Regions from separate parts of the Marinilactibacillus sp. 15R genome, predicted to be linked through region 2. Evidence: a T-box and tRNA genes for the amino acid it is inferred to sense, from the RefSeq annotation. Region 2 holds a T-box; the other holds one or more tRNA genes.
What was found. The T-box of region 2 lies ahead of BKP56_RS07960 (valine--tRNA ligase). A T-box ahead of a tRNA ligase gene usually reads a tRNA of that ligase, here a tRNA-Val.
Positions count from the first base shown of each region.

Region 1 (16,197 bases), 1.3 Mb from region 2:
AGAAGCAATTCTGATAGAAGATGCAAGAAAACAGATTATCTGGCTGGTGGGATTAAAAGAGTCAGCGTTGTCTACTAAACCGATACCTGATAAAATACAGTACGTATTGATTTTAAAAGAATAGATCAACTTTTATCTATAAAAAGTATAAATTAACTAAAAAGGAGTACTATCAGCATGAAGTCAGATATGGAAAAGATTTTAATATCAGAAGAAGAAATACAGAAAAAGGTGAAAGAACTTGGAGCAATATTAGCAGAGGAATACAAAGATAAAAATCCTTTACTGGTTGGTGTACTGAAAGGTGGATTACCTTTTATGGCAGATCTGATCAAAGCTATGGAAATTTATTTGGAAATAGATTTTATGGATGTTTCCAGTTACGGGAATGAGACGACTTCTTCAGGGGAAGTAAAGATACTTAAGGATTTAGATACAAATGTAGAAGGAAGACATGTATTGTTTGTGGAAGATATCATTGATACTGGCCGTACTTTAGCGTATTTAAAGGATATGTTCAAGTATAGAAAAGCCGCTTCTGTAAAAATTGTAACTTTACTTGATAAGCCATCTGGCCGAGCAGTAGATATGACAGTTGACTGGATAGGTTTTGAAGTTCCTCATGAGTTTGTAGTCGGATATGGTCTGGATTTTGCAGAACGCTACCGTAATTTGCCATATATTGGTGTTTTGAAACCTGAAATCTACCAATAAAGTCAAAAATCCTTTCTTTTACATTTTGAATAGATGAATTTTCTTTTAATAATCAAATCATCAAACAAAATTCATAGTCAAAATAGGTCAAGTATGTTAACATAAGTAAAGTATAAAACAGTATCATTTCTAAATAGTATAGACTATTTAAATAACAAAACTAATAGTTAGATGGAGGATGACATGAAGAAGGGATTTTTCAATAGTGGACTCTTCTACATCTTGGTGTTTATCGCAGTCATAGGGATTGTGTCTTGGGCGACAAGGGGTTCTGACGGTGCATCAGAGGGATTTACTTCAACTGAGTTTGTTGAATTTCTTGAAGAAGATCGAGTAGAAGAATTTACAATTCAACCAACAGGCGGTATTTATGAGATCAGTGGAGAGTTCCGAGAAGATCAAGAACCTGAAGTAGAAAATAACACAGGTGTTTCAATTTTTGGAAATGTAGAACAGGATACAACGAGTTTTACAACAGCTATTCTACAGAATGATTCTTCAGTAGAAGAAGTAATGGCTTTGGCCGACGAGAATAATGTAAAAATTCAGCCCCTTGAGGAACCATCTCTTGGTATCTGGGCGAGTCTTTTAATATCTATATTACCTTTATTTTTACTAGTTGGATTCTTGTACTTTATGATGAATCAAGCTGGGCAAGGTGGCGGCGGTGCTGGTGGTGGCCGTGGTGTAATGAACTTCGGCAAATCTAAAGCTAAAGAAAGCGACGCAAAAACAAGTAAAGTTCGCTTCTCCGATGTGGCAGGAGCAGATGAAGAAAAAGAAGAATTAGTTGAAATAGTTGAGTTTCTTAAAGATCCTCGTAGATTCTCTAACTTAGGTGCGAGAATTCCGGCAGGGGTATTACTTGAAGGACCTCCAGGAACAGGTAAAACATTACTTGCCAAAGCAGTAGCCGGAGAAGCAGGCGTTCCTTTCTTCTCTATCTCGGGTTCTGAATTTGTAGAAATGTTTGTGGGTGTTGGAGCAAGTAGAGTACGAGACTTATTTGAAAATGCTAAGAAAAATGCACCAGCAATTATCTTTATTGATGAGATTGATGCAGTAGGACGTCAGCGTGGAGCTGGAATGGGTGGCGGACACGATGAACGTGAACAGACATTAAATCAATTGCTAGTCGAAATGGATGGTTTCACAGGTAATGAAGGTGTCATCGTTGTAGCAGCTACCAACCGTCAAGATGTATTAGATCCTGCTTTACTTCGTCCGGGTCGTTTTGACCGTCGAATCCTTGTTGGTCGACCAGACGTCAAAGGACGTGAAGCGATTCTTAAAGTACACTCTAAAAATAAACCAATGGGCTCTAGTGTCGATTTAAAACAAATTGCTAAACAAACTCCAGGTTTTGCCGGAGCAGATCTTGAAAACTTATTAAATGAGGCAGCACTAATTGCCGCTAGACGTAATAGCAAACAAATCGAAGCTTTAGATGTTGATGAAGCACACGATAGAGTGATAGCTGGTCCAGCGAAAAAAGATCGTGTAATTTCTAAAGTCGAGAGAAGTATGGTTGCTTATCATGAAGCAGGACATACTATTGTTGGATTAGTATTAAATGATGCTCGAATCGTTCATAAAGTAACCATTGTTCCGCGAGGACGTGCGGGTGGTTATGCAATTATGCTTCCAAGAGAAGATCGTTTCTTGATGACTAAAAAAGAAATGTTTGAACAAATTGTTGGGCTTTTAGGTGGGCGTGTTGCGGAAGAACTTATCTTTGACTCACAATCTAGTGGAGCCTCTAATGACTTCCAGCAAGCGACACAGTTAGCCAGAAGCATGGTAACAGAATATGGAATGAGTGATCTGCTGGGTCCTGTTCAATATGAAGGCAACAGCCAAGTATTCTTAGGAAGAGATTATTCTCAATCTAAAGCATATTCTGAACAGTTCGCTTACCAGATCGATCAGGAAGTATTGAGAATTCTTAATGAAGCGCACGACGAAGCAAAACGAATCGTTGAAGAACATAAAGATGCGCATGAACTGATTGCTCAAAAATTACTTGAAGTTGAAACGCTGGATGAAAAAGAAATTAAGAGTTTATTTGAAAAGGGCGAAATGCCGGATAAACGCAGTGATAATCCAGTGGAATTTCCTCGTGAAAGCGAAGAAGCTGATAGAGATCCAGAAGAGGAGCCTATCGGTACTTCGTTTGAAGAAGTGAAAGCTGCTCGAGAAGAAAAAGAAAAAGAGCGAGAAAAAGAATTCAAAGAAAAAAATAGTGATGAAGAAGCATCAGATTCAGAAGGTAACAATACAGTTCCTTCAGAAGATGATGATAAAAACAAATAATCTTTATAATTAAAATGATAAAGGATGAGAAGAGGAGGTGGAACGTAAACCTCCTCTTCTTTCCTTGTTTAATGAAATATAGTAAGATGATGGAAAGTTCATAAATAATAATTCTAACCAGTCAAGGAGAGAATGATTTGACAGATAAATTAATAAAAGCATTAGCATATAACAATGAAATTAGAGTTTATGTAGTAGATGCAACAGAGATGGTGACTGAAGCTCAGAAGAAACATGATACTTGGAGTACAGCCACTGCAGCGCTAGGTAGAGCAATGATCGGAACCACACTGTTGGGCGCAACATTAAAAGGAAACGAAAAGATAACTGTAAGGATTGAAGGAAATGGCCCCATCGGCTATTTAGTTATAGACAGTAATGGGAAAGGCGAGACAAAAGGATACATTCATAACCCGCAAGTTAATTTACCATTGAATGGAAAAGGTAAATTAGATGTAAGAGGTGCTGTTGGCACAGAAGGAATGTTGACAGTCAGCAAAGATCTAGGAATGAAAAAGCCATTTGTCGGACAAGTTCCTTTAGTAAGTGGTGAATTGGGAGAAGATTTCACTTATTATATGGCAAACTCTGAACAGATACCATCAGCAGTAGGTGTATCTGTATTAGTTAATCCAGACGAAACAGTTAAAGCGGCAGGTGGATTTATGATACAAGTATTGCCAAATGCTAAAGAAGAAACGATCAATAAAATAGAAACAGTAATTGCTGAATTGCCATTAGTTTCCAGATTAATGGAAAATGGAGAGAAACCTGACCAGATTTTAGAAAGACTAGTAGGCAAAGACAATTATCAATTACTTGAGACTACGCCTGTTATGTTTAAATGTGACTGTTCAAAAGAACGATTCGCAGATGCAATTATTTCACTTGGAGCAGAAGAGATTCAAAATATGATAGATGAAGATCATGGGGCAGAAGCAGTCTGCCATTTCTGTCGTACGAAGTATCAATACACCGAGAATGATTTAGAGGCATTAAAAGAAGAAGCTGTTTCTTTATAAAACTATAAATTTTTAAGTAGTGCTTTGCATTCTACCTTTAAGAAGGGTAAAAGTTGTGTTAATATAATTCAGAATGAAAGTTGTCAAATGAAGAGACTCAAATGATCATATGAATCCCTAAAATAGAGATTTTAGATTCTGCGTGTACAATAATAAGAATCAAAGAATGTAGCTAGCTTACTTGAAATAATCAACTAATCAAAAAGTTGAACAGTAAAAATACTCTTATTGAGATAATTGATTCTAATTCATGGCATAAAATGATTGAAAACTTTATTTATAGATAGTCAAATAGAAATGAATAGAGAAATAATAGAATTAAATAAGGTAAAGAAAATATAAACTTAAAAAATGATTAATTCTAAAAAAGTTTGAACAGGAATGGAGCGAAGAAACGAATGACTCAAGAGCCATCAAATCAAGAAACATTAAATGATCAACTTATGGTACGTCGGGAAAAGATGAATGAATTACGCAAACGTGGAATTGACCCTTTTGGAGGCAGGTTTGAAAGAACGCATTTTTCTTCTGAGTTACAAGAAACATTTGAAGATAAATCAAAAGAAGAATTGTCTGAAAAAGAGTATTCAGTTGTTATAGCGGGTCGTTTAATGACTAAACGTGGAAAAGGAAAAGCCGGATTTGCTCATCTCAAAGATAAAAAAGGTATGATTCAGATTTATGTACGTAAAGATGCTGTAGGAGATGAAGAATACGAAAGTTTCAAAACAGCTGACCTAGGAGACTTTCTAGGTATTGAAGGTACAGTGATGAAAACCAATACTGGCGAAATAACAGTACGGGCTAAAAAACTAACTTATTTATCCAAAGCTCTGCGGCCATTGCCAGATAAATATCATGGATTAACTAATGTAGAACAAAAGTATCGTCAGAGATATCTTGATTTGATTGCGAATGAACATTCGTTTAATCGTTTCACTAAACGTAGTCAAATTATTCAAGAAATTAGAAATTATTTGAACAGTAATGATTATCTTGAAGTAGAGACTCCTTTACTGCATAATTTAGCAGGAGGTGCAGCAGCGCGTCCGTTTATTACTCATCACAACGCGTTAGATATGGAGCTATATCTAAGAATTGCCATTGAATTGCATCTGAAACGTCTAATTGTTGGAGGAATGGAAAAAGTTTACGAAATTGGTAGAGTGTTCCGTAATGAAGGAATAGATACCACTCATAACCCCGAATTTACAATGTTAGAACTTTATACAGCGTATCATGACGTGTCAGATGTCATGGATTTGACAGAAGATATGATCAAGACAGTAGCGCAAAAAGTACTAGGTACTAACGAAATTTCTTATGGTGAAGAAATAATTGAATTAGGTAAACCTTGGACACGTAGACACATGGTGGATTTAATCAAGGAACAAACCGGAATTGATTTCTGGAAAGAGATGTCTAGTGACGAAGCGCGTCAGTTAGCGAAAGATCATAACGTAGCTGTAGATGACTATGCTACTTTCGGTCATGTTGTGAATGAATTTTTTGAAACTTTCGTGGAAGAAACACTTATTCAACCTACTTTTGTCTATGGACATCCGCTAGAAATTTCACCGCTTGCAAAGAAAAACGATGAAGATCCAAGATTCACTGATCGATTTGAGCTTTTTATTTCACGTCACGAATATGCCAATGCTTTTAGTGAATTGAATGATCCAATTGATCAGCGGGAAAGATTTGAAGCACAAATGAAAGAAAAAGATCAAGGTAATGACGAAGCTCAAGAAATTGATGAAGATTTTATCGAGTCTCTTGAGTATGGTATGCCGCCAACAGGTGGTCTCGGTATCGGAATCGACCGTCTGGTTATGTTATTAACGAATGCTCATACTATACGAGATGTTCTATTATTTCCTACTTTAAAAAACATTGATTAAACATAGGCTTCTGGTTTACGTTCAAAGCATGCTTATACCGGTTTAAGTACGGGACAAGCGTGCTTTTTTTATTTTATAGAACTGATACACCCAAATCATTCGATTATGTAACGCAAATGATATAGAATAATAGAATAAGTACATTTTGTTATATAGAAAGTAGGAAATTAAATGAAAAAATCAAGATGGACTAACTTTTTAGGAGGATCGAGTCTGGTCTTCACTTTAGGAATTTTAATCATGATTGGAATTATAGTATTACTTTTTAATCAAGTTAACTTTATTTTTTATCCAATCGCCGTATTAATATCAAGTGTGTTGATGCCATTTGTAATAGCACTATTATTATATTATCTATTAAATCCAATAATTGATTTTCTAGAAAAAAGAAAAGTTAAAAGGTTATGGGGAGTAGCCCTTTTATTTATTGTTATGATCGGCCTGCTTGTACTGTTAATTGGAACATTGATTCCCTTGTTAAGCAATCAATTCAATAGCTTAATTGAAAACTTCCCTTCATTCGTTGATACAATTGTAAATACATCTTCTGAATGGTTAAAAAATGTACCATTCGGAGAACAGATCGAATCGTTTATAAACGAAGGTGAAACTTTCATTTCTCAAGTTCCTGATAACCTTAATCAGTATCTAACTAATGGACTTAGTGGAGTATCTTCAGTCGTTTCGAGTGTTACTAATGTTGTAGTTACTCTGGTTACCTTTCCGCTGATTCTATTCTTTTTATTAAAAGATGAGAAAAAAATGTCTACAGCTGTCTTATCGGCCGTACCGCCAAAATGGAGAGAAGATATTTTGCGTGTTTCTAGTGAAATCAATTCTCAAGTTGGAGCGTATATTAAGGGGCAGCTGATCATTGCTACTTCAATCGGGGTTATGATGTTTATTGGATTCCTGATTATTGACTTGGATTATGCTGGAATTTTAGCTATCATTGCAGGATTCACTTCTATCATACCTTATATTGGACCAACGCTGGCATTTATACCAGCAGTAGTCATAGCACTGATGAGCTCTTGGACTATGGTTTTGCTCTTGATTGTTGTTTGGATGGTTGTCCAATTCATAGATGGAAACCTTATAGAACCAAATGTTATGGGTAAACAATTAAATGTTCATCCTTTAACGATTATTGTTGTATTATTAGTAATAGGGGATTTATTGGGTATTTTTGGTTTGATTTTTGGAGTACCTATCTATGCAATACTTAAAGTAATTTTTGTACATTTTTTCCAGAAATTTAAAGAAAGATATAATAAGTATTATGGAGACGTAGCTGGTGAGTATGAGGTTAAATCGATTGAAGATGCAGTTCGAGGGGAAGATCATAAAGATAAACAGTACGAAGAAAACGTAAAAGAAGCAAAAGAGAATAGAGATGAAGCAAAAGAAGAAATGCATGAAGCAGATCATGAAAAAGAGTAGAAAAAACAAGAGGATAAGTAATAAAGAAGCATGTTCTTAATAAAAGAGTATGCTTTTTTTATTTTTATCTAAAAATCTATTGACTAGAAGCTGGCAACCTGTTATTATTAATCTCGTTGCTGCAAAACAAATAAAGCGACAAGCGAAAAAAAGTTTTTAGTAAATGTATTTTTTTCTTGACAACGAACAAACAATCAGATATACTTAAGTAGTTGTCATAGAGGCATGTGTAACGCTTACACAAAAAGGGTTGATAATTCTTTTTAAAAAAAGTAGTTGACATCAATTCAACAACATGGTATGATATAAAAGTTGCCGACAAACAAGGCAACGACTTATAAAGTAGTAGATCTTTGAAAACTGAACAAAGTAAAAACAACCAAATGTGCAGGGGTCTTCGATTCTTTATTGGATCAAGACAACTATCGGATGAACAAGGTTCATCCACAATTAATATAATGAGCTTTTCAAACTTAAAACGAGAGTTTGATCCTGGCTCAGGACGAACGCTGGCGGTATGCCTAATACATGCAAGTCGAACGATGAAATTCTCTGCTTGCAGAGAATGGATTAGTGGCGAACGGGTGAGTAACACGTGGGTAACCTGCCCATAAGAGGGGGATAACATTCGGAAACGGATGCTAATACCGCATAGGTCTTTGAGACGCCTGTCTCTTAGATGAAAGGTGGCTTCGGCTGCCGCTTATGGATGGACCCGCGGCGTATTAGCTAGTTGGTGAGGTAATGGCTCACCAAGGCTGTGATACGTAGCCGACCTGAGAGGGTGATCGGCCACACTGGGACTGAGACACGGCCCAGACTCCTACGGGAGGCAGCAGTAGGGAATCTTCCACAATGGGTGAAAACCTGATGGAGCAATACCGCGTGAGTGAAGAAGGTCTTCGGATCGTAAAGCTCTGTTGTTAGAGAAGAACAAGTCGGGTAGTAACTGCCCCGGCCTTGACGGTATCTAACCAGAAAGTCACGGCTAACTACGTGCCAGCAGCCGCGGTAATACGTAGGTGACAAGCGTTGTCCGGATTTATTGGGCGTAAAGCGAGCGCAGGCGGTCTTTTAAGTCTGATGTGAAAGCCCACGGCTCAACCGTGGAGGGTCATTGGAAACTGGAAGACTTGAATGCAGAAGAGGAAAGTGGAATTCCATGTGTAGCGGTGAAATGCGTAGATATATGGAGGAACACCAGTGGCGAAGGCGACTTTCTGGTCTGTAATTGACGCTGAGGCTCGAAAGCGTGGGGAGCGAACAGGATTAGATACCCTGGTAGTCCACGCCGTAAACGATGAGTGCTAAGTGTTGGAGGGTTTCCGCCCTTCAGTGCTGGAGCTAACGCATTAAGCACTCCGCCTGGGGAGTACGGCCGCAAGGCTGAAACTCAAAGGAATTGACGGGGACCCGCACAAGCGGTGGAGCATGTGGTTTAATTCGAAGCAACGCGAAGAACCTTACCAGGTCTTGACATCCTCTGAACACTCTAGAGATAGAGCTTTCCCTTCGGGGACAGAGTGACAGGTGGTGCATGGTTGTCGTCAGCTCGTGTCGTGAGATGTTGGGTTAAGTCCCGTAACGAGCGCAACCCCTATTGTTAGTTGCCAGCATTCAGTTGGGCACTCTAGCGAGACTGCCGGTGATAAACCGGAGGAAGGCGGGGATGACGTCAAATCATCATGCCCCTTATGACCTGGGCTACACACGTGCTACAATGGATGGTACAACGAGTTGCGAGACCGCGAGGTTTAGCTAATCTCCTAAAGCCATTCTCAGTTCGGATTGCAGGCTGCAACTCGCCTGCATGAAGCTGGAATCGCTAGTAATCGCGGATCAGAACGCCGCGGTGAATACGTTCCCGGGTCTTGTACACACCGCCCGTCACACCACGAGAGTCTGTAACACCCGAAGTCGGTAGGGTAACCCTTTTGGGAGCCAGCCGCCGAAGGTGGGATGGATGATTGGGGTGAAGTCGTAACAAGGTAGCCGTATCGGAAGGTGCGGCTGGATCACCTCCTTTCTAAGGATATTGCCTTAAGGGCAAACGGAACCTTGCACAGGTATTTTACTTTGTTTAGTTTTGAAAGATCTGCTAATATAATATATAGCAACATCTTTTTTATTTGCTCAATATATCGGGCCTATAGCTCAGCTGGTTAGAGCGCACGCCTGATAAGCGTGAGGTCGGTGGTTCGAGTCCACTTAGGCCCACTTTATCAATACGATATATTAGTAATTACTTTAGGGGCCTTAGCTCAGCTGGGAGAGCGCCTGCTTTGCACGCAGGAGGTCAGCGGTTCGATCCCGCTAGGCTCCATTACAATCTTATCAATAAAAAAGATTGTGCTTGTTCTTTGAAAACTGGATAGTTGAATTAATACAAACATGTTAAGTAACAACACCGAGATTAACAATTGAGAACAGTTTTGTTCCTTGAATGAAACTCTCATCGCTAATAATCATACGCTTAACCACCAGGTTAAGTGAATAAGGGCGCACGGTGGATGCCTTGGCACTAGGAGCCGACGAAGGACGGGACGAACACCGATATGCTTTGGGGAGCTGTAAGTGAGCTTTGATCCAAAGATTTCCGAATGGGGGAACCCATCACCAATCATAGGGTGATATCTTTTCAGTGAATACATAGCTGGAGAGAAGGTAGACGTGGGGAACTGAAACATCTCAGTACCTGCAGGAAGAGAAAGCAAATGCGATTCCCTGAGTAGCGGCGAGCGAAACGGGAAGAGGCCAAACCAGAGAGCTTGCTCTCTGGGGTTGTAGGACCGGCGATATGGACGAGTGAAGATAGTAGAAACAGTTGGAATGCTGTGCGAAACAGGGTGAAAGCCCCGTATACGACATCTGATCTTACCTAGCTGGTATCCTGAGTACGGCGGAACACGAGAAATTCCGTCGGAATCCGGGAGGACCATCTCCCAAGCCTAAATACTCCCTAGTGACCGATAGTGAACCAGTACCGTGAGGGAAAGGTGAAAAGAACCCCGGAAGGGGAGTGAAACAGCACCTGAAACCGTGTGCTTACAAGTAGTCAAAGCCCTTTTACGGGTGATGGCGTACCTTTTGTAGAATGGACCGGCGAGTGACGATGTCATGCAAGGTTAAGCCGAAGAGGTGGAGCCGCAGCGAAAGCGAGTCTGAATAGGGCGTTTAGTATGCCGTCGTCGACCCGAAACCAAGTGACCTACCCATGTCCAGGGTGAAGGTGCAGTGAAATGCACTGGAGGCCCGAACCCACGTACGTTGAAAAGTGCGGGGATGAGGTGTGGGTAGCGGAGAAATTCCAATCGAACTTGGAGATAGCTGGTTCTCTCCGAAATAGCTTTAGGGCTAGCCTCGGATAGTGCATCGTGGAGGTAGAGCGACTGTTTGGACTAGGGGCCCTTATCGGGTTACCGAATCCTGATAAACTCCGAATGCCACTGATGTAGATCCGGGAGTCACACTGCGAGTGATAAGATCCGTAGTGGAAAGGGAAACAGCCCAGACCGTCGGTTAAGGTCCCAAAATCCTTGTTAAGTGGAAAAGGATGTGGGGCTGCTCAGACAACTAGGATGTTGGCTCAGAAGCAGCCATCATTTAAAGAGTGCGTAATAGCTCACTAGTCGAGTGGCCCTGCGCCGAAAATTTACCGGGGCTAAACAAGGTACCGAAACCACGGATAGAACCAATGGTTCTATGGTAGGAGAGCGTTCTAAGGGCATTGAAGCAAGATCGTGAGGACTTGTGGAGCGCTTAGAAGTGAGAATGCCGGTATGAGTAGCGAAACACGGGTGAGAATCCCGTGCACCGAATGACTAAGGTTTCCTGGGGAAGGCTCGTCCTCCCAGGGTTAGTCGGGACCTAAGCTGAGGCCGATAGGCGTAGGCGATGGACAACAGGTAGAGATTCCTGTACCAGTCTGCTTTGTTTGAACAATGGAGGGACGCAGGAGGCTAAGATAAGCACGCTGTTGGATATGCGTGCCCAAGCAACAAGTCTGAGTAGGAGTCAAATGCTTCTGCTCACACGGACAAGTTGTGATGGGGAGGGAACTTATAGTACCGAAGTATCTGATGTCACACTGTCAAGAAAAGCTTCTAGTTAGAAGTAGGCTGCCCGTACCGCAAACCGACACAGGTAGTCGAGGAGAGAATCCTAAGGTGATCGAGAGAACTCTCGTTAAGGAACTCGGCAAAATGACCCCGTAACTTCGGGAGAAGGGGTGCTGACCAACTGGTCAGCCGCAGTGAATAGGCCCAAGCGACTGTTTACCAAAAACACAGGTCTCTGCTAATTCGAAAGAAGATGTATAGGGGCTGACACCTGCCCGGTGCTGGAAGGTTAAGAGGAAAGGTTAGCTTCGGCGAAGCTTTGAATTGAAGCCCCAGTAAACGGCGGCCGTAACTATAACGGTCCTAAGGTAGCGAAATTCCTTGTCGGGTAAGTTCCGACCCGCACGAAAGGTGTAACGATTTGGGCACTGTCTCAACGAGAGACTCGGTGAAATTATAGTACCTGTGAAGATGCAGGTTACCCGCGACAGGACGGAAAGACCCCATGGAGCTTTACTGTAGTTTGATATTGAGTGTCTGTACAGCTTGTACAGGATAGGTAGGAGCCAATGAAACCAGGACGCCAGTCTTGGTGGAGGCAATGGTGGGATACTACCCTCGCTGTATGGCCACTCTAACCCGCAACCGTCAACCGGTTGGGAGACAGTGTCAGATGGGCAGTTTGACTGGGGCGGTCGCCTCCTAAAGAGTAACGGAGGCGCCCAAAGGTTCCCTCAGAATGGTTGGAAATCATTCGAAGAGTGTAAAGGCAGAAGGGAGCTTGACTGCGAGACTTACAAGTCGAGCAGGGACGAAAGTCGGGCTTAGTGATCCGGTGGTTCCGTATGGAAGGGCCATCGCTCAACGGATAAAAGCTACCCTGGGGATAACAGGCTTATCTCCCCCAAGAGTTCACATCGACGGGGAGGTTTGGCACCTCGATGTCGGCTCGTCGCATCCTGGGGCTGTAGTCGGTCCCAAGGGTTGGGCTGTTCGCCCATTAAAGCGGCACGCGAGCTGGGTTCAGAACGTCGTGAGACAGTTCGGTCCCTATCCGTCGCGGGCGTTGGAGATTTGAGAAGAGCTATCCTTAGTACGAGAGGACCGGGATGGACATACCGCTGGTGTACCAGTTGTCTTGCCAAAGGCATCGCTGGGTAGCTATGTGTGGACGGGATAAACGCTGAAAGCATCTAAGCGTGAAGCCCCCTTCAAGATGAGATCTCCCATTCCTTTAAGGAAGTAAGATCCCTGAGAGATGATCAGGTAGATAGGCTGGAAGTGGAAGTACAGTGATGTATGGAGCGGACCAGTACTAATCGATCGAGGACTTAACCACTAAATAGAAAGTGGAACGAGACGTTCAGGCTTGCTCGAAATACAAAAGACGTTCTTTAGCGGTCCCTAGACAGCTGAAGAGAGTCGAAGTATTTCTGAGAAGCCTGGCGAGTGAAACTGGAATAAAGTGGGAAAAGCGTATGATGGTGTTGTAGACAAACTTGTTTGGAAAGTTCAACTATCTAGTTTTCAGAGAACAACGTTCTCTAAAAGATATAAAAAGAGTCATTGTGCGGTGATGATGGCGGGAAGGATCCACCTGTTCCCATTCCGAACACAGCCGTTAAGCTTCCCAGCGCCGAGGATAGTGAGGGGTTTCCCCTTGTGAAAGCAGGACGTTGCCGTGCAGCTCTTTTTTTATTTCTGGAGGTTTAGCTCAGTTGGGAGAGCATCTGCCTTACAAGCAGAGGGTCAGCGGTTCGAGCCCGTTAACCTCCATTTTTTTGAGCCATTAGCTCAGTCGGTAGAGCATCTGACTTTTAATCAGAGGGTCGCAGGTTCGAACCCTGCATGGCTCATTAGAGATTAAGTACATATATATTTTTTGAAAGCCGTGTAGTCTATACATTGGCTTTTTTATTTATTCAAAAAATGGGGTTCTTGTTTGAAAAAAGTTTTTTAACAATTTATATTATTTAATATGGAATTTATTAAATTATTGGAAAGTTAAGGATTACTCACTGCAACAAATACTTGATTCTTGCTACTTTAAAAAAAAGAATATCACTGGTATAATGTTATTAGTCAAAGTTAGTCAAAGTTAGTCAAAGAAAAACTGGTGAAATTCAAAATGAAAACGAAAAGGAGGGTATTAAGATAAAGACTTGAATGTGATAGTAAAAGACGTTACTATAGGTGCATTCATTAAATATTTATCTTAATAATGGTTCAACATGGAAAATCAAAACATGTCAGATATAATTGAATCCTATTTGAAAAAAGTTTTGAATCAACAAGAGAAAGTTGAAATCAGACGTAGTGAAATTGCCGAACTATTCGATTGCGTCCCTTCTCAAATCAATTATGTGATTAATACTCGATTTACTATCCAGCAAGGCTATCTCGTTGAAAGTAAACGCGGTGGTGGAGGGTATATTCGGATTATAAAAGTACAATTATTGGATGATTCCGATGTTCTGGATACGATGATTGAAATTATTGGGAAGAGTATTTCAGAAAGAGATGCGCAATCAGTTGTACAAAGACTGTATGAAAATGATATTATATCTAAAAGAGAAGCCAAGTTAATGTTAGTAGCAGTTGACAAAACAATGTACACTGGAGAAAGAATTATAGACAATCAAATTAGAGCGAATATGCTGAAAAGTATGATTGCTAATTTAAAATATGAAGAGCCGAGATAATAGAAGGGCGGATAAATTAAATGAATGAACTATTTACAGACAAAGCAAAAAAAGCTTTATTAATAGCACAAGAAGAAGCAAAGGGATTCCGCCATCGTACTGTAGGAACTGAACACTTGCTGTTAGGGTTAGTGATGGAAACTGAAGGTATCGCTGGAAAATCATTACGTCAATTATCTTTGTCAGAAGAAGAAGTCAGAGAGGAAATTGAACACTTTACAAGCTATGGACCAGGCGAAAAATTGCCAGCAAGTGCTGTACTTCCATATTCTCCTAGGGCACGACAAGTTATTAAATATGCAACAGATGAAGCTAAGAGAATGCAAAGAAGTTTAGTTGGAACAGAGCACTTATTATTAGGTCTTTTAAGAGATGAAGATATCCTTTCTTCTAAGATTATGAGTAATTTGGATATCAGTCTTTCTAAAACACGACAATTAATTCTTAAGAAACTTGGTGTTCAAGAAAACAAAGCTAGAGGCGGCTTTAAAGGACGTAGACAAGCTAGAAGTCCGAAATCAGTAGAAGGAACACCGACCTTGGATTCATTAGCAAGGAATTTGACACAAGCAGCAAGTGAAGATCGCTTAGATCCTATTGTTGGACGTAATAAAGAAGTTAGAAGAATCATTCAAATCTTAAGTAGACGTACGAAAAATAATCCTGTTTTAGTTGGAGATCCAGGTGTAGGAAAAACTGCGATTGCCGAAGGATTGGCTCAGAAAATTGTAGCGGGTGAAGTACCTCCTGCACTGAAAAACAAACGATTGATGACACTGGATATGGGATCTTTAGTAGCTGGAACGAAGTATCGCGGTGAATTTGAAGAGCGAATGAAAAAGATCATTGATGAAATTTATGAAGATGGAGAAGTTATCCTCTTCATTGATGAACTGCATACTTTGATCGGAGCGGGGGGAGCTGAAGGAGCAATAGATGCTTCCAATATTCTTAAACCTGCACTTGCAAGGGGCGAATTGCAAACAATTGGTGCTACAACTTTAGATGAGTATCAGAAACATATTGAAAAAGATGCAGCATTAGAGCGTCGATTTGCCTCTGTTCAAGTAAATCCACCTTCAGAAATTGAGGCAGAAGCTATATTGCTTGGCCTAAGAGAGCGTTATGAAGAACATCACGGCGTTAAAATTACAGATGACGCGATTCATTCTGCTGTACACTTTTCCACAAGATATATTACTTCTAGACAGTTGCCTGATAAAGCAATCGACTTAATGGATGAATCTGCATCTAAAGTTAGAATCGATGCCAGTGATCAGCCAACTACAATGTCTAAAGCAACTGAAAAATTAAGTGATTTATCCCGTATGAAAGAAGAGGCCATCCAAGAACAGAACTTTGAAAGAGCTGCTCAAATCCGCGAAAAAGAAATGAAACAACGTAAGCGGATTGAAAAAATGATTGAAAATGAAGATGTCTCAGAAGAAGTTGCCTTAGAAGTAACAGCTAAAGATATTGCTGAAGTAGTGTCTCAATGGACAGGTATTCCTGTACAACAAATGGAACAAAAAGAAACTGACCGTTTATTGAATTTAGAGAAAGTATTGCATGAACGTGTAGTAGGTCAAGAGGAAGCTGTTGTAGCAGTTTCCAAAGCTATTCGACGTGCACGAAGTGGATTGAAAGATCCGAAGAGACCGATTGGATCATTTATGTTCTTAGGACCAACCGGTGTAGGGAAAACTGAACTTGCAAAAGCACTGGCTGAAGCGATGTTTGGTAGTGAAGAATCTTTGATTAGAGTAGATATGTCTGAATACATGGAGAAATATAGTACAAGTAGACTAGTAGGTTCTCCTCCTGGGTATGTTGGATACGATGAAGGTGGTCAATTAACAGAAAAAATCCGCCAAAAACCTTATTCTGTAATTTTACTTGATGAAGTAGAAAAAGCGCATCCTGATGTTTTTAATATTTTATTGCAGGTACTTGATGATGGTTTACTGACAGATGGAAAAGGTAGACAGGTAGATTTTAAGAATACTATTGTGATTATGACCTCTAATCTAGGTGCAACAGCTTT
Region 1 covers NZ_CP017761.1:101,387-117,583, reverse strand. The annotation lists gene tilS (tRNA lysidine(34) synthetase TilS) at 1-124, shown strand, start outside; gene hpt (hypoxanthine phosphoribosyltransferase) at 178-714, shown strand; gene ftsH (ATP-dependent zinc metalloprotease FtsH) at 898-3,027, shown strand; gene hslO (Hsp33 family molecular chaperone HslO) at 3,165-4,049, shown strand; gene lysS (lysine--tRNA ligase) at 4,448-5,950, shown strand; gene BKP56_RS00515 (AI-2E family transporter) at 6,122-7,393, shown strand; rRNA gene BKP56_RS00510 (16S ribosomal RNA) at 7,868-9,419, shown strand; tRNA gene BKP56_RS00505 (tRNA-Ile) at 9,537-9,610, shown strand; tRNA gene BKP56_RS00500 (tRNA-Ala) at 9,644-9,716, shown strand; rRNA gene BKP56_RS00495 (23S ribosomal RNA) at 9,877-12,790, shown strand; rRNA gene rrf (5S ribosomal RNA) at 13,021-13,136, shown strand; tRNA gene BKP56_RS00485 (tRNA-Val) at 13,155-13,227, shown strand; tRNA gene BKP56_RS00480 (tRNA-Lys) at 13,235-13,307, shown strand; gene BKP56_RS00475 (CtsR family transcriptional regulator) at 13,683-14,153, shown strand; gene BKP56_RS00470 (ATP-dependent Clp protease ATP-binding subunit) at 14,174-16,197, shown strand, end outside.
Region 1: it encodes a tRNA-Val, which carries the amino acid that the T-box ahead of BKP56_RS07960 (valine--tRNA ligase) is inferred to sense. The anticodon was not compared.

Region 2 (16,197 bases):
AACTGTGGAAGAGCCCTCGCTCACTTTTGTATCTGGCTGTTCAATCACATGAACATGATCTACTATTCGTACTTGGGCATCATAAGAGAAATTCGCTACGACTACTGAATCTTTTTTTCCTTTTGCTCCAGCATGTGCCGTTCCTCTTAAATCACCTAAAATGAAGATGCTTCCTGTTGCTTTAACAATACCACCAGGATGTACGCTGCCTACAAGCAGCAAGTCTCCTTCAGCTTCAATAATCTGACCACTACGGACTGTGCTGATCTGTAACTTGGTGCTGACTTCATTGTGCCACTTCAATGCACTGTCTATAGTTACTACTTCAGCTTCGATATTTTTTACTTTAAGATGAGATTTTTCTTCAATCAATGTGATTGTTGCATTTTTTTCTTTATCTGTAAATAATTTGTTTCCAGTTTTTATAGTCAATTCGAGAGGTTTATCCGCCGTTGCTTCCTTCTTTAATGGTTCAATCAACTTAGATATTTCATCTAAGACTGTTTGAAAAGCAGCAGCTTGATCTACCAATAACTGAAATCCATCTTTTGTCCCTTTTAACGTTACAATCTTTTGCAAGCTCTTCACCTCTTTGTTAAAGACTGGAATATGATTACTCTAATTAGAGTAATCAATTTACGATCGAATTTTTTATTTTTTAAAACTGATCTCATCTTTTTGAACAATACTTTGAGTTATTTTATCAATAGGATAACCGATTATCAATGTAGCCAGTCCATTAAATAAAAGAGTAGCTCCTAGTCTTTCAAGTAAAAATTCTTGAGTAGACATTGATGTAATATTAATTGCCCGGTATACACCAAAAACAAAGAATTCTAGAGTGGTTACAACTATAATACTCAAGAGTAAATAGATAATCAAATTAGGCTGGAAAAAATTTCTGAATTGCAGAAGTACATATACGATCACAGTAAAAATGGCCATATAAATCCCTAAGTATCCAGTATAATAGCTGTCATAAACAAATCCCATCAATAAAGAGAGAATTATAATGTGACGAAAACTCAAATAAAAAGTTAGTATCAACAATACTAATAAGGTTAAGTGCGGAATGATCATCCCGATATTAGTATCAAATAACCCTTTTAGTTGTGCAACAAATACGCCATCTAATATCAGAGCAATTAAAAGCATGAGTAGCGGGTAGAGGATTTTTTTCCATTGACTCATCACTCTTCCCCGCTTTCAGCTGAACGATCAATTACTGTTACATATCGAATATGTTCAAAATCAGTTGCTGGTTTTAGATATACTTGTTGCGCAAGTCCATGATCATCCATTGTAACTTCATCAACTGTTCCGATCACAAGAGATCTAGGAATTGAACCGCCTAATCCAGAAGTAATCACTTGTTCTCCCTCCGTAATTTCAGCAGTTGATGTAATTTGTGTCATGATCAATCTATTTGTATCAGTATCATATCCCGTAATTAATCCATTGATCACTTCTTCCGATAAAATTTCTGCCGAAACCTGATTAGAAGATCCCTCAAGGTTAGTTAATAAAACTACTTTAGAGCTAGTAGGATCAGTTTCGCTGATTCTACCAATCAAACCATTTCCAGACATAACAGACATTCCCTTTTCAAGACCGTCCTGTTCACCTCTGTCAATGATAACCTGATCAACCCAAGAATCTGGATTTCTTGAAATAACTGTACCAGAGATAGTTTGAAAATCGGTAAGTGAATCTTTCAACTCTAATTCTTCTTGCATTCTTTCATTTTCATCTCGTAAGACAGCTACTTCAGCTTGTGTTTCATAGATACTGTCAATTTCTTTTTTCAATCGTTGATTTTCTTCAAAAGTATCTTGTAATTTATTGATTGAACCAAATACGTCACTAACTGCATTGACAGGTTTAGAAAAAACTCTACCTGTTACAGCTGTGATATCATTTGTAAATTGCTGAATAAAAGTCACTGAACCAGACTGGCTAAGTGATAAAGACAACAAAGAAACAAAAAGAATCACACTAACTAAAAGGACAATCATTTTTTTATTTGTAAAAAACTGATTCAATAGTCACACCTCTAATATTATAGCTCTGGTTATTCTACCATAATTTAAAGCAAAATCGTAGTGTATTCTAACCGAATACTAAAGCTTTACATAGCCTCTGTAGCGTCTGTTATCAATAAATAAGCGGGAAAGATAACCTCCCCGCCTCTTTATATTATTGAATTTATTAATTATCTACTTTGTTTACGGTAAAGATCCAAATGATTTAATGCTTCTCCAGTACCAATGGCAACACAGTTTAATGGATCATTTGCTACAAAAACAGGAACTTCCGTTTGTTCAGCAATAACTTCACTTAAATGTTTCAGCATTGCTCCTCCACCTGTTAAAACAATTCCTCTATCGATAACATCGGCTGAGATTTCAGGAGATGTATCTTCCAATGTCCCTTTAACAGCTATAACAATACTATCAACAACTTCTTGAATAGCTTCAGCAATATCTACTGCTGAGATTTCTATCGTTTTTGGCAGACCCGTCAATAGATCACGGCCTCTAATATCTGTTGAGCCTAATTCGCGAGCTGCTTCTATTGAAGCACATCCTAATTCCATTTTTACGGATTCAGCTGTTCTATCACCAATTAATAAATTGTATTTATTCCGGATATAATGGATGATTGAAATATCCATTTGGTCTCCAGCCATTTTAATTGTACGGCTGCTGACAATACCACCCAAGGAAATTGTTGCTACATCAGTAGTACCTCCACCAATATCCACTACCATACTACCTGTAGGATCATTAACTGGCAGACCTGCACCAATTGCTGCTGCAAAAGGTTCTTCGATTAGAAAAGCTTCTTTAGCTCCAGCCATTTTTGTTGCATCAATGATTGCTCTTTTTTCAACTTCTGTACCGCCACCTGGTACACATACCACAACACTTGGTTTTGAAGCTCTTTTGCCGATTCCTTTACTAATAAAGTACTCCATCATAGCAATTGTTGTATCGTAGTCAGCTATGACACCGTCTTTCATAGGACGAATAGCAACGATACTGCCTGGAGTACGTCCAATCATTTTTTGAGCATCTAATCCGACTGCAACTACTTCACCAGTAGTATTGTCTTTTGCAACTACAGACGGTTCACCTAGTGCTATTCCTTTTCCTTCAACATATACATTTGTGTTAGCTGTGCCTAAATCTATTCCGATTCCTTTATTGTTAAACCAACGCACTTGTTCGTTCCCCTCTCAAAATAAAACATTAAGATCTTTGTTTAACAGTCAGTTATTTTAAATTGCAAAGATTCATTGCTTCATTGTACCTTTTTATCAAAAGTTTTTCACTATTAGTTTATGACTTTAATTCTTTTTTTATATATTTGACATTAAACTGATAGAAGATAATGAATTTGTTGTTTTATTCTAACATAGGATACATTGAGTAATCTATAAATATGTATAATGAATTAAAATTTCGAACCTTAATTATTTTAACATTATTAAATATATTTAATAACATTAAAAAACCGAGAGAACGAATATCGCTCTCTCGGCTGAAAATTTTTAAGTTTAATTAAGCTTTTTCTACGTTAGCAGCTTGAGGTCCGCGTGCGCCTTCTTCAATATCAAAAGTTACAGCTTGTCCTTCTTCTAATGATTTGAATCCTTCTTCGTTAATAGCTGAGAAATGTACGAATACATCGTCTGCGCCTTCACGTTCGATAAATCCAAAACCTTTTTCTGCGTTAAACCATTTTACTGTACCATTTTCCATATTACTTTTTCCTCCTCGTGCCATAAGCACATTCTATTTCACATTATTGCTATAGGTAACGAATCGGAATGTTCTTACACATTACTTTTTTCTTTCCCTAACAAAATGCTAAGTAAAGTATAGCATGGGCATTTAAATAAAGCAAGCATTTGGTTGAATCTTTTTCAAAAAAAATAAACTTTTTTTTGAAATTTATAAACTTTTCTCTAACGCTTTTTCACTATAATCAATTCTTTTTTTGCTAATTGATTTTATTATGGATGCTTGCTAAATAATACCGTATTCTTTCAAGCTTACATAACTATTTTCACCAATTATAAAATGATCCAGTAGATCTATACCGATCATTTCTCCCGCTTTTTTCATTCTTTTTGTAAAAGATAAATCTGCTTCAGAAGGTTCAGGATTACCTGAGGGATGATTATGGGCAATGATAATTCGAGCAGCTGCATATTTTACAGCACCCCTATAAATTTCTCTTGGATGTGCTACCGAACTGTTCAGACTTCCTTTAAAGACAACTTCTTTTTTTATTATCTCATTTTTAGTATTTAAATAAAGTGCCATAACATGTTCTTGTTGTAAGCCTCCAAGCTCTTCTTGAAGTAACGTACCTACAAATGAACTGGATGTAACTGTCCCTTCTTTTATCTGCGAAGCTCTTGCAACTCGGTTTCCAAACTCAATCGCCGCTATCATCTCAATTGCCTTTGCGTTTCCAATTCCATCAATACTTACTAATTCTTCTACTGTCACATGTCTCAACATAAACAAATTATCAAATTCGGATAAAACTTTCATACTCAATTGAAGAACATTTTTCTCTTTTGTTCCTGTTCTTAATAAGATAGCAAGTAATTCATGATTTGCTAATGCTTTCGCTCCATATTCTGTTAAACGCTCTCTTGGTCTGGATTGTTCAGGTACATCGGTAAATTTATGTGAAGTAACCTTCATACTGACTTTCCTCCTTTTCAAATAAAAAGAGGGAGCGTTACTCGCTCCCCCTCTTACTTATTAAACTTACAAACTAGTTTTCAAAATAATTAAATTAATTTTCAATGTAATCAACTACTTTGGTTAAGTCCGGTAATATATCTGTTGCTTTTTCTTTAGCTTCTTCATTCGGACTGATTAAGTCAGGAATCATAATAACCGGTATACCAGCAGCATGTGCGGCTCTTACACCATTTAACGAGTCTTCCAATACCAGTGCCTCAGAAGGATCTGCAGTAGTTTTACTTAATGCTTTTAAAAATATTTCTGGATCTGGCTTAGAGTCTCTAACTTCATCTCCACCAACTACTCCAGTAAAATACTTTGATAACCCAGCATTATTCACCAGTTTCTCTACCATATTTCTTTCCGAACTAGAAGCAACGATCATTTCTATATTTTTGCTTTTTAAATATTTTAGTAATTTTTCCAGACCCATTTTTTTTGGTAAAGCTTTTTCCAATAAAGCTTTTTCTATATCGACTTTACTTTGCTTAATAAAACGATCGGCAAGGTGTTCATCAGCTTGTTCCAAACGAATAGCTGCAAAGAAATCTTTATCACTCGCTCCAATGAATCGTTCATAAAAAGGATAATCAAAAGGCATTCCAATTGAGTCGGCTGTGGCTTGATTAGCACTATAATACATTGATTCAGTATCAAACATCAATCCGTCCATATCGAACAAGACTGCTTTTACCTTAGGCATATTATTCTCCTTTTAGCATTTTTAATTTTTCTAACTGATCAGAAACAGAGGAATATCTCTGATGGTACTCCTGCTCTTTATTCCGTTCTTCTTCAACTACTTTTGCTGGAGCATTTTGAACAAATTTCTGGTTAGATAGCTTTCCTTCAACTCGTTTAATTTCTTGAGCCCATTTTTCTAATTCTTTTTCTAAACGACTGATTTCTTCATCAAAATCAACCAATCCAGCTAATGGCAAGAATATTTCTGCTCCTGTTATTACAGAAGTTTTGACTTCATCCGGTACTATAATCTCTGTATCAATGGTCAAATTCTCCGGATTACAGAAGCGTTCAATGAAGCTACGATTATTTATTAGAATTTCTTTTTCTTGCTCAGATTTCGCTTTTACTAATATATCGATTTTTTTAGATAATGGACGATTAACTTCTGCCCTAATTGTTCTGACAGATCGAATTAAATCAATCAGCATATTCATATTATCAATTGCTTCCTGATCATTAAATGATTTCTCAGGAGTTGGATATTCAGCAGTGACTAGTGACTCTCCAACGTGTGGCATATTCTCCCAAATTTCTTCTGTAACAAAGGGCATAATTGGATGCAGCAATCGAAGAGTTTGATCAAGTACATGGATTAAGATACTTCTAGTTGATTTTTTTTCGTCTTCTGAACCATTAAATAAAATTTCTTTGCTCATCTCAATATACCAGTCACAATAATCATCCCAAATAAATTTGTAAAGAGCACGACCTGCTTCACCAAACTCGAATTTCTCAAATAATTCTGTAACTTGTGTAATCGTCTCATTCAATCGAGCTAAGATCCATTTATCTGCAATAGATTTTTTGCCATTTAGGTCAATGTCTTCGGTTGTGAAATCATCTAAATTCATGATTACATAACGACTTGCATTCCAGATCTTGTTGATGAAGTTCCAAGCCGCATCCATTTTTTCATAACTAAACCTTACATCTTGACCAGGTGCTGATCCATTAGACAAGAACCAGCGTAAAGCATCTGTTCCGTATTGATCGATAACTTCCATAGGATCTATACCATTACCAAGAGATTTACTCATTTTTCTTCCTTGTTCATCACGAATCAAACCATGGATCAATACGTGTTTAAATGGTCGCTCATTTGTAAATTCCAGACTTTGAAAAATCATACGACTTACCCAGAAGAATATAATATCATACCCTGTAACTAAAGTACTGGTTGGGAAATAACGCTTAAAGTCTTCTGCTTCAATATCTGGCCAACCCATTGTTGAAAAAGGCCACAAAGCTGAACTGAACCATGTATCTAAAACATCATCATCTTGTGTCCAGTTTTCAATGTCTTCGGGTTCATGTTCACCCACATACACTTCTCCAGTTTTTTTATGATACCAGGCGGGAATACGGTGTCCCCACCATAACTGTCTTGATATTACCCAGTCATGAACGTTATCCATCCAGTTATTAAAAGTTTTTTCAAATCGTTCAGGAACAAAGTTAACTTTGTTCTCTGTTTTCTGATTATTGATAGCTTGCTCAGCTAATGGCTCCATCTTAACGAACCATTGAGTAGAGAGCCTTGGTTCAACTACAACTCCTGTACGTTCAGAATGTCCAACGCTATGAATCATTTCCTCCACCTTGATCAGGTATCCCTGTTCTTTTAAGTCACTAACGATCCGTTTTCTAGCTTCAAAACGATCCAATCCTGCGTACTCTCCGGCAAGGTCATTCATTGAACCATCGTTATTCATGACATTGATACGTTCCAAGTCATGGCGGTTTCCTACTTCAAAGTCATTCGGATCATGCGCTGGGGTAATTTTAACGACTCCTGTACCAAATTCCATTTCTACATACTCGTCTGCGATGATTGGTAATTCTCTTCCTACTAAAGGAAGCGTCAGTGTTTTTCCAATCAGATGTTGATAACGATCATCTTCTGGATGGACAGCTACTGCTGTATCCCCTAACATTGTTTCAGGACGTGTAGTAGCAATTTCTAACGCACCAGATCCATCCGTTAATGGATATTTCATATGGTAAAATGCACCATTCACGTCTTTATGGTCTACTTCAATATCTGATAAGGCTGTTTGAGCTTTAGGATCCCAGTTTATAATATACTCACCGCGATAAATTAGACCTTTATTGTAAAGGTCTACAAATACTTTATTTACTGCCTTGTTTAATCCTTCATCCAAAGTAAATCTCTCACGGCTATAGTCTACAGATATACCTACTTTTGCCCATTGCTCTCTAATATTTTCAGCATATTCTTCTTTCCATTCCCAAACCTTTTCTAGAAATTTTTCTCTTCCCAAATCATGACGGGAAATTCCTTCTTGGGCAAGTTTTTCTTCTACTTTAGCTTGGGTTGCGATTCCGGCATGGTCCATTCCTGGTAACCATAATGCATCATACCCTTGCATTCGTTTTTGTCGGATAATGATGTCTTGTAAAGTTGTATCCCAAGCATGTCCAAGGTGTAATTTCCCTGTTACATTTGGTGGTGGAATCACAATAGAATAAGGTTCTGCTCTCTTGTCTTCACTTGGTTTAAATAAGTCTTGATCCAGCCACTTTTCATATCGTCCAGCTTCAACTTCTGCAGGCTGGTATTTCGTTGACATTTTTATTTCTTCTGTCATAAAAATCACTCCATTTCGTTTTTTTGGCTTTTATAGATTGGTTTAATGATGAATATCCGCTTTGCTATGTCTAGTACTCTACCTGTAAGCCTGTTTCGCTGTGCTCAAAGGCATAACGGATTCGTAACTCACGAATCCATCAACTCGCTTTGCTTCGAACGGACTTTCGAGTTGATACTACGCTCCACTTCGTTACGCCTAGTACTTTGCCCGTAACTCGCTTTGCTTCGAACGGACTTTCGAATCGATACTACGCTCCACTTCGTTACGCCTAGTACTTTGTCCGTAACTCGCTTTGCTTCGAACGGACAAAGCAAAAAGCATTCGTCCTATTATTACAATAGGACGAATGCTTACTCATTCGCGGTACCACCTAAATTGATTGAAGAAAATACTTCTTCAAACCACTTCATAAACGGGGGTAATGACCCGTTACCTCAAACAAAGCTACTGATACTATTCACTCTGTTAGCTCACAAGCTACTTTCTCAATCCAACTCATTAGGGATTTCCACCTTACACCCATTCTCTTAAATAAAATCAGAAAGATACTCCTCTTGCTCTCCGCCAAATATTTATTTATATTCTATCAGACTACCCTTTTAAAAGAAAGGATTTCTTTTATGTCATTTCTGCTTCTTCATGTCTAGCAGCTGCGATTGCTTCTTCATAGTTAGGGTCTTGGGACATTTCCTTGACGACTTCCCGATAAACGATTTGTCCTTCTCGATTCAAAACGAATACTGCTCGAGCAGTTTTATCCATTTCTTCTACATAAAGCCCATAATCTTTAGAAAATGAACGATCACTGTCATGTAATAAAACCATATCTATTTCTTTAGCAGAACACCAGTCTTTTTGTTCTTCTTTTGTATTTGTTGAAATAGATAAAATTCGTGTACTATTTAAAGTATGCGCCAGTTCATTAAATTTCGCCGTTTGTCTAGAACATGTACTTGTATTGATGTCAGGAAAAGTACTGATTAGTACAACTTCACCTTTATAATCTGACAAACTGATTGTTTTTTCGTTCAAATCATTTAAAGAAAAATCAGGAGCTTGTTCTCCTTTGGCAGGTACAGTTGAATTTGTTGTAAGTGGCTTACCTTTCATCATTACATCCATGTTAACAACCTCTCTCTTTCAGTTAGTATCTTCATTTTAACGTTAAGATAAGAAATTGTACAACAAAAACTACAACAGTTCTTCAAAAATTTGCTTTTGTTTAGACTCCAGATTGTTATTTGCTGATATCTCTTCAATATTAATGCCCTGAATCGCTCTTTCTATTAAACCATTGATATCCATTTTTTCCTCAATTTCAAGTACATGGACTAACTTAGGTTTGGTTCTTGGTTTTGGAGGCGTAAAAATTGTACAACAATCTTCGTAAGGTAAGATTGCCAATTCAAAGGTATTTATTTTTTGAGCAACTTCAATGATATCTGTTTTGTCCATAGAAATAAGCGGTCTTAAAATTGGAGTGTGTGTCACTTCATTTATTACCGACATACTTTCCATCGTCTGTGAAGCGACTTGTCCAAGTGATTCTCCATTAATAATAGCTAATCCAGACCGCTGTTCTCGTAATTGATCCGTAATACGCAACATCATTCTTCTGGTAATCGTCATAATATAACCTTGCGGAACGACTCTCTTAATAGTTTCTTGGATTTCAGTAAAGGGAACTTCTATAAAAGGAAGCGGACCGGAGAATTTGACCAGTTTTTCAGTTAGATCTTTTGCTTTTTGTAAAGCCTGCGGACTTGTATAAGGAGGACTGTGGAAATGGACGGCCTCTACTTGTATCCCTCTTCTCATAGCATAATAGCCTGCAACCGGCGAATCAATGCCTCCAGATAGCATTAACATCCCTTTGCCACTCGTTCCCGTTGGTAACCCTCCTGCTCCTTTAATTGAATCTATAGATAAAAAAATCCCATCAAGTCTAACTTCTACTCGAACATTAATGTCTGGCTTTTTCATTTTAACTTTAATTTCTGGAATAGAGTTCATGATATATTCGCCTAACATCTGGTTAACTTCATTTGTATCAAACATCCATTCATGGTCTGCTCTTTTTGTATTTATCTTAAATGTTCGAGCAGGTTCATAGTTAGATTTAACTAAAAACAATGCCGCTTCTTTAGCTTTTTCGATCGATTTTTCTACTTTTATTACTGGAGATATCGTTTGTATACCAAAAATCACTTTTAATTTATTTATAATTATATCTGCACTTTCATCATGTAATTCAATATGCATACGATCTCTATGAGATTTGATTTTCAAACCTCTATATTCATCAAGTGCATTTTTAACGTTTTTATCCAACTGCTTAATAAATTGTTTTTTATTCTTACCTTTTGTAGATAATTCTCCATATCTTACCATAACTTCTGTAATCATATATATCCTCTATTCTATTGTATAACTTTAAAAGATTGATAGATTTCATCAAATATTTTTATAAAACTTTTAAGTTCTGCCAATGTATTATCTTCAGACAAACTAACTCTAATTGCTGTTTCAGCTCTTTTTTTAGGAATACCCATAGCTAATAGTGTACTTGATTCTACCTTTTTTTTGCTAGAGCATGCGCTAGTTGTCGAAACGTAGACACCCCTTTTTTCGAGTGCATGTACAGTTACTTCTCCTTTAATACCCTTAATACCAAAGCAGAGTATGTGCGGGGCTCTCTGGTCAGGTGAAAATACTTCGATATTTTTTTTAGTATCTAAATACTTTTTCAATTCTAAAGTCAGCTCAGTTTGAGTTCCTGCTTGTTTTTCAGAAATTAGTTTTAAAGCTTTTGCCATTGCTACGATTCCCGGAACGTTTTCAGTCCCACTTCGTAATCCGGCTTCTTGTCCTCCTCCGCTTAGTAACGGAGCTAGTTTTCGACCTTTTTTTACATACACAAAACCTGTCCCTTTTGGACCATGGAATTTATGTCCTGAAAAAACAGCCATATCTACTCGGCTTTGTTCTCCTAACTTTAAATCGATTTTACCAACAGTTTGAACTGCATCAACGTGAAAATGAATTGAAGGATAATCTTTCAAGGCTTCACCGATCTGTTCAATAGGTTGTACACTACCTGTTTCATTATTGACTGCCATTACAGAAACCAGCACAGTATCCTCTCTTAAAGCATGTCTAAGCTTCTCAACTGAAATAATACCTCTCGAATCTACCGGGAGATACGTCACTTCCCATCCCATATTTTCTAGTTGTTTTACTGATTCCAATACTGCTGGATGCTCTATTTCTGAGGTGATTAAATGCTTACCAAAAGATATTTTTTCAATTGCTGTTCCTTTAACAACCCAATTGTCTCCTTCAGTTCCACCACTAGTAAAAAAAATCTCTTCAGGTTTAACATCAATTGTTTCAGCAATTAAATTTCTTGATTGTGTCAATAATCCCGTTGTCGTCTCTCCAAGTTCATGTAAACTCGATGGATTACCAAAATACATCGAATTTACTTTATTAAAAGTATCCAAAACAGACGAATCAATTTTTGTTGTGGCGCTATTATCTAAATAAATCATTTATACACTCTTTCTATTCTTTCAGTAATCTTTTTTACGTAGCATAATACCAAAAGATATGTTTTTTAGCAAATCAGCGAGAAGTTTCTACTCGCCAAAAGAGCTAGAATGTGAATTCAAATCACAACCTAGCTCTTTTAATTATACTTCTCAACTCAAGAGAAGTTTTTCTCTTTTCTATATTGTTTTTGAACTTCTTCAAAAGCTCCCGGCTCAATTGTTTCCAGTTTTTCTCGAACCATTTTTAATGAGGTTTTATAATCAAAGTCTTCTGAAAACAAACTGCGACTATATTTGATTGTCTCCATCACTTCACTGTGCTCATTTTTATATCGGTATAATCGCTGACTGACAAGTTCGCTCAGCATCGCTTGATCTACTAGTTCATCTGTATCCTGTGCTAACTGTTCCACATCATCTTCACACATCTCATGCAATTTGAAAACTTCTGTCATATCCAGTTTAGGTTTAGCCAAACTCTGACTTAACTGCTCTATATGGTCGGTAGTATAAAAGAAAAAATCGAGATACTCAGATGGTAACCCTGGAAGATGCCTGCTTTCAACATATCTTTTCATTTCACGCATCGCAATTTCCATTTCTTCTAAATCTTGTTTTATTTCTAATTCACTATTTCTATAATCACTCAAATGCTTACTGATCATAGTCGATTTTTCATTCATCTCTTGTAACTGATCAAACATTGAGTTTAACAATTGACTAGCTTGGGAAAATGGAACGCTCTCTTCAGCTAATTCTTCATTGATTTTCATATATAATTTTTCTTGTTCTGCGATTGTTTCTTGTACTTGAGTCGCTTCGCTCATTTCATCTCTATACAAAAGATAACTCTGAGATAGTCTATCTATTTCAATAAATAACTTACGGTTCTGTTCTTTAAGATAATGAAATATTTTACGTATTTGGTTAACCAATTCGTTGACTTCTGTTTTTGATTCTATTTCAACTTCTAACTTATCATAAATTTGTTCTATTTTTTCTTCGAGCTCTGCTAACAATTCTTCTGCTTTTTCTATTTCAAGCGAACCAATCAGACTATTGGTATTTTCTATTTTGACATGCGTTTGAGCCAGATCCTCTTTTATTGAATCATCAGGGAATACATACCCTTCCTGCTGCAAGGATCGATAGCCACTCTCCAGCTCTTCAATTTGTTCTAGTATTTCATTCTCGACTTTTTTGAGAATCCTAGGTACTTCAGTCATATAATTTTCCATTGCAGTAATGGTCTCTTCAAGTTGTTTTAATAAGAGATTTGCCTCTTCGTGATCTCCAGCAGCTGTCAAATGAGAGAAAGTTGAAAAATCTGTTTCCATTGTGCCTAATTTATCTTCAAGCGCATCAACGGCTCTTCCGAATGAAAAACTCTTAGCTAATAGGTCTTTACGAATCATGTGATATCTTTTCTTGATAGATTCTATTTTTTTGAGATTTGCCTCTTCACGTTGCATTAATTCATCTAAAGCTGTATTTAAACTATTTAAAGATTGTTGGATTTCAACAATTTTGCTTTCAGCCTCTTCTTCGTGCTGACGTGCTTTTTTGAAACGGTAACGATCCGTAGCTTGTTCAGCTTCAAATAACAAGCTTTCGATTGTCGGAAATTGCTTTGTTTCAATCTGATCCCATTGTTCTTTTAGTTCCTCAGCTGTTTCTCTCGATTGTCCAGTCATACTTCTATTATTGACAGCTTGTATTTTATCCAATGGGAACTGGTTCATTACTTCAGATTTTCTTGAATCCAGCTCATCTATTGATTTGTAATGATTTTTTCTGATGATATACATTGCTATGTAAAGTGCGACGATTAACAACATTAATATAACAACAACAATTTCTAACGTCATGAACTTTCCCTCCGACTAGGCTTTATATACATAAATTCCCTGCCTGCTTTTCTCTTCTTAACAGTATATCAAATATTAAGGAAATATGTTATACTTACAAGCAAATTCTCTAAAATAGGTTCAAGAAACCTATAGGAATTTGTAGAAAACTGATTTTCTATTTAAAATTTATATTTAATGGAAAGGTGATAAAATGAGCACAGTCAAACCTAAACATATGCTAAATAAACAGCTAGATGCTTTATTAGAAGGCGAAACAAACAGAATTGCCAATTTAAGTAACGCTTCTGCGTTATTATTCGAACAATTATCTGAAATCAATTGGGCAGGGTTCTATTTATGGGAAGATTCTGAAAACGAACTTGTACTTGGGCCTTTCCAAGGAAAAGTAGCTTGTGTTAGAATCGAAAACGGATCTGGTGTATGCGGGACTGCTTTTAAAGAACAAAAGACTTATCTTGTTAAAGATGTACATGAATTTCCTGGACATATTGCTTGTGATGCGGCAAGCGAATCTGAAATTGTTGTTCCTCTTACAAAAGATGGCATACAAATTGGTGTTTTAGATATAGATGCACCGATAAAAAATCGTTTTACAGAAGAAGATCAAGAAATAATAGAAGAATTTGCAAGTGTTTTACTGAAACACCTCTAAAATACGCAACAAAACCTACTGAACACCTGGAATGGTAGTATTCAGTAGGTTTTTATTCTTGTCTATGAAAAATCAAGTTGTTCTAATTCCAGTTCTTCATTTTTGGATAAAACAACTCATTCATTTTATGTAGATTATCCAGTGATAACCATTCTTAATAATCATGTTCGTCCGATAATTTTATATCTTGAAAATTATTTATCTTACCACTATAAATAATTCCAATAACTTGTTGATGGGTTTAATAATTAATGTAATTTAAGTATTTAAAATAATTTTGACTAGGTAGTTCTTTCTTGATCATAAACGAAGTATAATACATCGTTAAGCGAATTCTTCAATTAAAGGCCATTCGCTTATCCTTTTTAATAATGTCCTGATAACTTTTGTACTAATTTATTATAAGTACCTATGCTTTCCAAGTGTCTCTTAACTTTCAATCCTATTCAATCATTCTTATTTCTCACCATAGATTATTTTGTCGTTAATTTTTTATACTGTAGAACTAAATTTTACTTTCAACGATTTCTTGGCATCAATTACCAAACTTGGAAAAGTTACCGTTGAAGAATTCCTTGGATCTACTTTTACCGATCGGAAGATATTGCCATCTTCTTTATTCCAATTAATTTGATGAAATACTCCATTTTTATCATGGTACTCAAGCAGTTCACATTCAAATCCAGCTTCTGAAAACAGCTTACCTAAAGTCTCAAAATTATAGACCGTTTTATGTGAAGCTGCCGGATGATTAACTGGACCGGGACCACCTACTTGAACAACTTTTCGGTATTCTTTATTAGGAAAGTAACCATCTGGAACAGCACATCTAAAATATCCGCCAGGTTTTAAATACTTCCAACATAATTTTGCTGCCGTTACTCCTTCATCATAAGTAAAATGCTCCCAAACATGTTCTGCTAGCAACACATCAATTGTTTCAATTTTAAAGTTTTCATCCCATGATGCCTCTTCTAATACATTCAAATCCTGTTCTTGTGTGTGAATCCATCCTGGATTATTGTTATACTCTCCCGCTCCAATAACAACTCTTAATTTCTCCATGTTTCTCATTCCATTTCTCCTTTTAGTTATCCTGTAAAAAGTAATATCCTCCTTCTAACTGAGTCAGTAAATCTTCATATGTTTGCATTTGCTTCTCAATTCTTTTGCGCCACATGGCTTTTGCGGTTACTGTTGCAAACTCCTCTTCAACACCCAGAAGTTTTTCTCTGCTTTCTAATCGTTCCTTTAAGTAATTAATTTGTTCTTTTACTGTTTTATCATAAAATTTATGATAAGACAGACTTTCAAATGTTCGATAAATGTCGAATCGATCAAGGTTATCACTATCCGATATTGTTAGAGCATTGATTGATAATTCTCCTCTATCCATTCCTGGATTTCCATCTACATGACTAGCAATACCAAGTAAAATTTCTTCTTTCTGATTTTCAGTTAAGTTTAATTCATTTAAAAAATCTTCAGATATTTTTGCACTATTACGTCCATGATTTTCCCAGTCTTCTTTACTCTCAAATTCTATTGCATAACTAATATCATGTAACAATGCACCAATCACTACAACATCTTTGTCTAAATTTTCTTTTTCGGACAAATCCATAGCAATTTTTGAAACTCATAAGGTATGCTGATATCTATACTCTTTAGCATTTGGATTTTTCTTAAAATAAACACTATTATTATATGTATTCTGCAAAAATTTTAATGTTTTCTCTATGTTTTCCATTCTTTCTCTCCTAACACTTTCTCGTTATTTTTATAGTTTTTGTATTTCTATTGATCAGTTTATCATATAGATCTTTTTAATTAAATTATTAATAGTTTAATTTTAGAAAACAAAAAAGCCTGCACATTGCTGCAGGCTTTTTTGAACCAGTTAAAATTAACGGTTATAGTATTCAACGATGTATGAATCATCGATGTCCGCTGGCATTTCTTCACGTAATGGTAAACGTGTAAGTGAACCTTCCAGTT
Region 2 covers NZ_CP017761.1:1,594,322-1,610,518, reverse strand. The annotation lists gene BKP56_RS07995 (septum site-determining protein MinC) at 1-579, opposite strand, end outside; gene mreD (rod shape-determining protein MreD) at 652-1,191, opposite strand; gene mreC (rod shape-determining protein MreC) at 1,191-2,042, opposite strand; gene BKP56_RS07980 (rod shape-determining protein) at 2,213-3,223, opposite strand; gene BKP56_RS07975 (cold-shock protein) at 3,564-3,764, opposite strand; gene radC (RadC family protein) at 4,032-4,721, opposite strand; gene BKP56_RS07965 (HAD family hydrolase) at 4,816-5,469, opposite strand; gene BKP56_RS07960 (valine--tRNA ligase) at 5,471-8,122, opposite strand; T-box leader at 8,461-8,696, opposite strand; gene tpx (thiol peroxidase) at 8,744-9,247, opposite strand; gene thiI (tRNA uracil 4-sulfurtransferase ThiI) at 9,317-10,531, opposite strand; gene BKP56_RS07945 (cysteine desulfurase family protein) at 10,546-11,676, opposite strand; gene BKP56_RS07940 (septation ring formation regulator EzrA) at 11,832-13,544, opposite strand; gene BKP56_RS07935 (GAF domain-containing protein) at 13,738-14,199, shown strand; gene BKP56_RS07930 (class I SAM-dependent methyltransferase) at 14,692-15,273, opposite strand; gene BKP56_RS07925 (HD domain-containing protein) at 15,287-15,817, opposite strand; gene rpsD (30S ribosomal protein S4) at 16,106-16,197, opposite strand, start outside.